One region of the Peribacillus sp. NPDC101481 genome, then DNA from elsewhere that is predicted to be linked to it. Evidence: riboswitches for the same ligand, from Rfam matches in the RefSeq annotation. Region 1 holds a riboswitch; the other holds the start of a gene.

Region 1 (3,654 bases):
GTGACAAAAGGGTATCCTGTATCTGCTGCAATTTGTTTGGCAGAGAGTCCCGGGAATTCTTTTTTTGTATTGATTCCGGTTCCTACAGCCGTTCCGCCTAGAGCAAGGTTCAATAATTTTTGGCTGCTTTCTTCAATCATCGCTAGATCTTTATCGAGCATCGCTTTCCAACCGGAAATTTCTTGTCCTAATGTTAATGGAGTAGCATCTTGAAGATGTGTCCGGCCAATTTTCACGACATCCCAAAATTCTTTTTCTTTTGTATCGAATGTATCACGAAGGGCTTTGATGGCAGGGACCAATTTTTCAGCGACTTCCATAAAGGCTGCAATATGCATGGCGGTCGGGAAAGTATCATTTGAGCTTTGCGCCTTGTTAACATCATCATTCGGGTGAAGGGTTTCAGATTCACCATTTTCTTTTAACCATTCATTCCCTTTGTTAGCGACCACTTCGTTCACGTTCATATTACTTTGCGTGCCGCTTCCCGTTTGCCAAACTACAAGCGGGAAATGTTCATCAAGCGTACCTTCAAGGATTTCCCCGCAAATCTTGACGATGGCATTCTTTTTAACTTCGGAAAGATCACCAAGATCATAGTTCACCTTTGCCGCAGCTTGTTTAACGTATGCAAATGCACGAACTAATTCAATCGGCATTTTTTCGTTACCTATTTTGAAATTGTTACGGCTTCTCTCAGTTTGTGCTCCCCAATATTTATCAGCAGGAACTTTCACTTCACCCATCGTATCTCGTTCGATTCTGTATTCCATGTGTTCTCCTCCTATGTTTGCACTATTCATTGAACACCTTTTGCATATGAAATGAATAATGTCGGATTATTCTTCTCTCCATACATTGTACAAACTTTATTATTTTAAAGCAAAAATATCCCGCTGACCCTTTCCATTTTTTCTGAAAAATCCAAGTTCCATTCATGTTTATATGAAAATTCAATTATTCTTTTTAGACACATAAAGTGTAGACACCGCTAGGCTCCAATTGACCTGGTCATGAACATCAAAGCATTATCACTCCCAAAATGTCCTTGACAGCATTTTGTATATATAGTAAATTCAAAAGAAATTGAATAATCTAAACTCTTATCGAGAGAGGTAGAGGGAATGGCCCGATGACACCTCAGCAACCTTCATTTGTTTCAAACCAATGAAAAGGTGCTAATTCCACAAGTTTGTGAACTTGGAAGATAAGAAGAATGACTCGTCCCTACTTAATCAAAGTCTTCTTCTTAAAGAAGACTTTTTTTTATTTTATATAACTCAAAGGAGCAGTGAAAACCATGTACAAATCTGAAACATATCTTGCTCAATTAGGAAATCGCAGCGAAACGGCGACAGGAACAGTCAATCCGCCGGTATACTTTTCAACAGCTTTTCGTCACGAAGGAATTGGCCAATCGACGGGATTCGACTACACAAGGACTGGTAACCCTACACGCCAGCTATTGGAGCGATCCATCGCCGATCTGGAAAAAGGAGACCAAGGTTATGCCTGCAGTTCAGGAATGGCCGCCATCTCCACTATTCTCGCCCTTTTTAAATCCGGGGATGCATGGATTGTCAGCGAAGATCTTTATGGCGGTACATATCGTCTGTTAGAACAAGGTTTTAAAAAATGGGGATTGCAGTGTGACTATGTAAACACTTGTTGTTTGGAGGATATCGAAAAAGCCATCACTCCTCACACGAAAGCCATCTTCATCGAAACTCCCACTAACCCCCTTATGCAGCAAACGGACATTAGCGCCGTTGCGGCATTGGCCAAACGATATAATTTATTGTTAATCGTTGATAACACTTTTTACACGCCTCTTATTCAACAACCCATCGTGCTTGGAGCGGATATTGTGATTCATAGTGCAACCAAGTATCTCGGTGGTCATAATGATGTGCTCGCGGGACTGATCGTTGCTAGCGGCGCTGAATTATGTGATGCACTTGCCTTCCATCATAATGGTACTGGAGCTGTCTTGAGCCCATTTGATTCTTGGCTGTTGATGCGCGGAATGAAAACCCTGGCATTACGGATGGAGCGTCATGAAAAGAATGCCAAGATACTTGTAGATTACTTATCGGAGCATGATTGTGTCACTGATGTATTGTATCCCGGCAGAGGCGGCATGATTTCTTTCCGCATCATTGATGAAGCGGCGGTCAACCCATTTTTACAATCGCTCTCATTAATTTCCTTTGCAGAAAGCCTTGGAGGGGTTGAAAGCTTCATCACCTATCCTGCCACACAAACACATGCCGATATACCGCTTGAAGTCAGAACGGCAAATGGGGTTTGTAATCGCCTGCTTCGCTTCTCCGTTGGCATCGAGGATAGCGATGATTTGATTGGCGACCTGCAGCAAGCATTCGCACATGTAAAAAGGGAGGCACTACGATGACAGGTCATGATTTTAGCTTTGAAACGAAATTACTTCATAATCAACATAAATTCGATCCGGCAACGGGCGGTGTGAGCGTCCCCATTCAGCATGCATCGACGTTCCATCAATCGGATATCGATCAATTCGGCAAATATGACTACAGCAGAAGCGGGAACCCAACTCGCGAGGCACTTGAAGATATCATTGCCGATTTAGAGGAAGGCACTCACGGCTTTGCCTTTTCATCAGGTATGGCTGCCATTTCAACAGCCTTCCTGCTATTGTCTGCCGGAGACCATATCGTCATTTCCGAAGATGTGTATGGCGGAACGTTCAGGATGGTCACAAGCGTATTGACCCGTTTCAATATTGAGCATACCTTCGTTGACATGACGGACCTTGAAAGCGTCAAAGCGGCCGTTCAGCCAAATACCAGGGCCATATACATTGAAACGCCTTCAAATCCGTTACTTAAAGTGACCGATATACAAGCTGTATGTGATATTGCAAAAAAAGCCGGTGCCTTAAGTTTTGTTGATAATACATTCTTGACGCCCGCATTGCAAAAACCGCTGAATCTGGGCGCTGATGTTGTCCTCCATAGCGCGACGAAGTTTTTATCCGGACATAGTGATGTGGTAGCTGGGCTTGCGGTCGTGAAAGATCCGGAATTGGCGGCAAGACTCGGTTCGCTCCAAAACTCCTTTGGAGCGGTCCTTGGTGTCCAAGATGCCTGGCTTGTAATGAGAGGTTTAAAAACCTTGTCAGTTAGAATGGAACATTCACAAAAAGGGGCAGAAAAGATTGCAGCCTACTTAAAAGATCAGCCCTTGGTGAAAAAAGTGTATTATCCCGGCCTAGCCGATCATCCACAGCACGCCATCCAGAAAGGCCAGTCACTTGGAGCAGGGGCGGTCCTATCTTTTGAATTGGAAAGTGAGGAAATCTTCCGTTCCTTCGTGAACACTGTCGAGCTCCCTGTATTTGCCGTAAGCCTGGGAGCGGTCGAATCCATATTATCCTACCCGGCCAAAATGTCTCATGCTGCCATGCCTGATGATGAAAGGGAAAAGCGGGGCATCACGAACAGCTTGCTCCGCCTCTCTGTCGGACTTGAAAATCCGGACGATATAATCAAGGACTTCGATGCGGCCCTCGTCAATATTGCCAAAGGGGAAGCAATTGCTGCAAAATGAATAAAGGATGGGTGCCTCATAAATTATGGGCACCTTTTTTCCTTGCATCATTATTAACTCTTT
Region 2 (3,654 bases), on a different contig from region 1:
GGTAAGGATGATATAGTCCGCGCTTTTGAGTATACAAAGGGAAAATTTGTTGTATTGGAAGACAATGAACTAGAGCAACTGAAAAAACAAAACGAAGAAAAAGCCGTGGAAATTGTGGATTTCGTTAAAATTGAAGAAATAGATCCCATTTATTTCAATCGGAGTTACTACATGTCCCCTAATGATGGAGGGATAAAAGCTTATTCCCTATTGAGGCAGGCCCTCAAGGAATCGAATAAGGTAGGATTAGCAAAAATCATCATTCGCTCTAAAGAACAAATGGCGGTAATCCGAGTCGTTGATAATACCTTGGTGATGGAAACGATTCATTATCCGGATGAAGTCCGTTCCACAGCGGATGTTCCGAATATCCCCGCCAATGATACCATTGCAAAAAAAGAAATCGATACTGCCGTATTATTAATAGATCAATTAACGACCACTTTCGATCCGACAAAATACACCGATGACTATCGAACCGCGTTACTTGAATTGATTGAATCAAAGAAAACGGGACAGACGACGATTACAGCCAAAACAAAAGAACCAGTTTCCAACAATGTAACCGATTTAATGGAGGCATTACAGGCATCCATTGACCGTACGAAACATGATGAACCGGAAAAGAAAAAGACGACCCGAAAGAAAGCGGCACCAAAAAAAAAGAAACAAGCTTAAACAGGAAGCTGAGCGGAAGACATATGGTGTCGCTCGGCTTTTCTGCTTGTTTTAGCAAGGAATCAGGCCTCTTATAAGGGAATGAAAGTGACTTTACAGGGAGGTATTTGAATAGGGAATGAAAGTGAAAATAGGTAAGTGAATCACGATTTAAGGATTAGAATGGAACTAAAAGAAAATGATGGATGATAATGAAGGCAAAAAAATTCGCTCCCTAAAGAGCGACAATGAGGAATTCAATCGTGAAAATCAACATATAGGCGAACGGTTGTAGTTTTCGACTATATATTGTGTTCATATTCTACCATATTTAATTCTGAAATAGCAACAAAATTACTGAAACTAACCTATGGATTTTTCAGGAAATCAATGATATTTCGCCCATTTAACGGCTCATGTGGCTTTTTCACTTCATATATTTTTAAAAACTACTAATATAATGGATTTTTAGTATAATTTATACATATAGGATGATATAAATTAAATATGAATGGAAGATGCAAAATGGAAAATGGAAAAATCAAATCACTTCAGGCCGGAAAGCCGAAACATGAAAGTTTTTCGAATGTCGATATCTTTTCAGCCATGGATAAACAAGCACAGGATAATGTGAAAGTGACTAAATCAGGCATAATTGGTGATGGGGTAGGTAATGAAAAGTTCCATGGAGGTCCTGATCGGGCTTTGTGCTTTTACCCCTTTGAGCATTATTCATTATGGAATGAGAGATTCTCTAAAAAGCTGGATATCCCAGCATTCGGTGAAAATTTAACCGTAGCGGGGATGAGGGAAGAAACCACGTTTATCGGCGATATTTATCAAATAGGCGATGTGATTGTTCAAATTAACCAGGGGAGGATACCTTGTTCGACCATTTCCCACTTCAATCAAGAACCTAAGTTTTTGGAACTCGTGCTGAAAACGAGTTTCACTGGTTATTTTGCAAGAGTACTTCAAGAAGGAACGATAAATAAACAAAACGAGATCGTGCTAATAGATCGTTCGCAAGAAAAAATTTCAGTTCATTATGCAGCAGAGGTAATCCTTCATAAACGAGATGGGCTGGAAGGCGCCAAGGCTTTACTTACTCTGGACCCATTAGCGGAAGACTGGAAACAAAGAATCTTGAAGAGGGTTCAGGCTGCAAAAGATTGAATCATTTTTGCAAAAGTGAAAAAAATGTCGATCAGGTATTGAAATTGACAGATTATTAATGTAAATTAAATATAATCTAATTTTGAAATCTTGTGAAAATTATATAAATGGATCTTATCGAGAGAGGTGGAGGGACTGGCCCGAAGAAACCTCAGCAACCAGCTTAGGCAAAGGTGCTAAATCCAGCAAGCAGAGCTTGATAGATGAGGAGAATGTTTCAAAAAACCTTCTTCTTTGAGAAGGTTTTTTTTCCTTTTCTCTCATACTCATAAAATACGACAAAAACAGGACTGTTTTTGAGAGAGGGTGTAATGATGAATTTTCGTAAAGAAGTGAAAGAAAGAATGCTGGTTGGGGAAGGGGCAATGGGCACCTTATTGTACTCAAATGGCATCGATCAATGTTATGAGGAATTAAACTGCACGAATCCGGATCAAATAGAGTCTATCCATCGTGCCTATCTGGAAGCTGGTGCAGATATCCTTCAATCGAATACATACGGAGCCAATTTCAACAAATTGAAACGGTATGGACTTGAAGATGAAGTAAGCAGAATCAATCGCCAGGGAGTCATTCTTGCTAAAAAAGCGGCAAAAGGAAAGGCTTATGTCTTCGGTACCATAGGGGCACAACGGAGTATCAGAAAATCGGATTTAAGCATGGAAGAGATTAAACGGGGGTTTCGTGAACAGCTATACAGTCTGTTGATGGAAAATCCTGATGGGATTCTCTTGGAAACATTTTATGACCTGGAAGAGCTGGAAACCGTTCTGCAAATCGTAAAAAATGAAACTGGACTGCCGATCATCGCAAATGTCTCGATGCATGAACTGGGTAATCTCCAAAATGGAATCCATTTAAATGAAGCCTTTCAAAAACTCGAGCAATTGGGTGCCGATGTTGTTGGGGTGAATTGCCGTCTTGGTCCACATCATATGATCAGGGCCTTGGAAGAAGTGAGTTTGCCAAAGCAAGCATCGATTGCCATATACCCTAATGCCAGCCTCCCTGATTATGTGGATGGAAGGCTCGTCTATAAAGCCGTGCCGGAATATTTCGGTTCAAGTGCAGTGGAACTTCGTGAGCAAGGTGCCGCTATCATAGGCGGGTGCTGTGGAACGACGCCACTGCATATTCAAGCTGTAAAGAATGCGATCGGAAGTTTTGCTCCCGTAAAAGAGAAAGTTACGAAATCCCGTGAAATAGAAATAATTGAAGTGAACGAAAGAGAATTGGAACTTCCACTGTACGAAAAGGCCAAGACGGAAAGGACGATCCTGGTTGAACTTGATCCACCTAAAAAGCTGGGAATAGAGAGCTTCATGACCGGTGCAGAGGTTTTGAAAAAAGCAGGGGTCGATTCCATTACACTAGCGGATAATTCACTTGCCTCACCAAGGATATCGAATGATGCTCTGGCTAACCTACTGAAGAACCAATTGAATATTAATCCGATGGTGCACATAACATGCCGTGATCGAAATTTGATTGGCCTGCAATCACATTTAATGGGTCTGCAGACGGTGGGGCTGAATGAATTATTGATCATCACCGGAGATCCTTCAAAAATAGGGGACTTCCCGGGTGCCACTTCGGTTTATGATTTATCTTCCTTCGACCTTATAAGCATGGTCAAACAATTTAATGAAGGTCTTTCCTATTCCGGTCAAAGTCTGGGGCAACGGGCAAATTTTAAAATTGCGGCAGCGTTTAATCCGAATGTGAAATATTTGGATAAAGCAGTACTGAGAATGGAAAAGAAGATTTCCTGTGGTGCTCAATCCTTTTTGACACAGCCAATTTATTCGGTGGAGCAAATCG

Evidence for each region. A riboswitch is a leader RNA that binds a small molecule or an ion and turns the genes downstream of it on or off. The one in region 1 is predicted to bind S-adenosylmethionine.
Region 2: another riboswitch for S-adenosylmethionine. It lies ahead of ACIROD_RS02445 (bifunctional homocysteine S-methyltransferase/methylenetetrahydrofolate reductase); the one in region 1 lies ahead of ACIROD_RS12410 (methionine biosynthesis PLP-dependent protein).

The regions. Positions count from the first base shown of each region.
Region 1 is NZ_JBIWNJ010000002.1:503,187-506,840, reverse strand. Features, by position in the region: gene fumC (class II fumarate hydratase) at 1-773, opposite strand, end outside; SAM riboswitch class I at 1,101-1,214, shown strand; gene ACIROD_RS12410 (methionine biosynthesis PLP-dependent protein) at 1,301-2,413, shown strand; gene metC (cystathionine beta-lyase) at 2,410-3,591, shown strand.
Region 2 is NZ_JBIWNJ010000001.1:533,862-537,515, reverse strand. Features, by position in the region: gene ku (non-homologous end joining protein Ku) at 1-678, shown strand, start outside; gene ACIROD_RS02450 (MOSC domain-containing protein) at 1,183-1,833, shown strand; SAM riboswitch class I at 1,945-2,043, shown strand; gene ACIROD_RS02445 (bifunctional homocysteine S-methyltransferase/methylenetetrahydrofolate reductase) at 2,148-3,654, shown strand, end outside.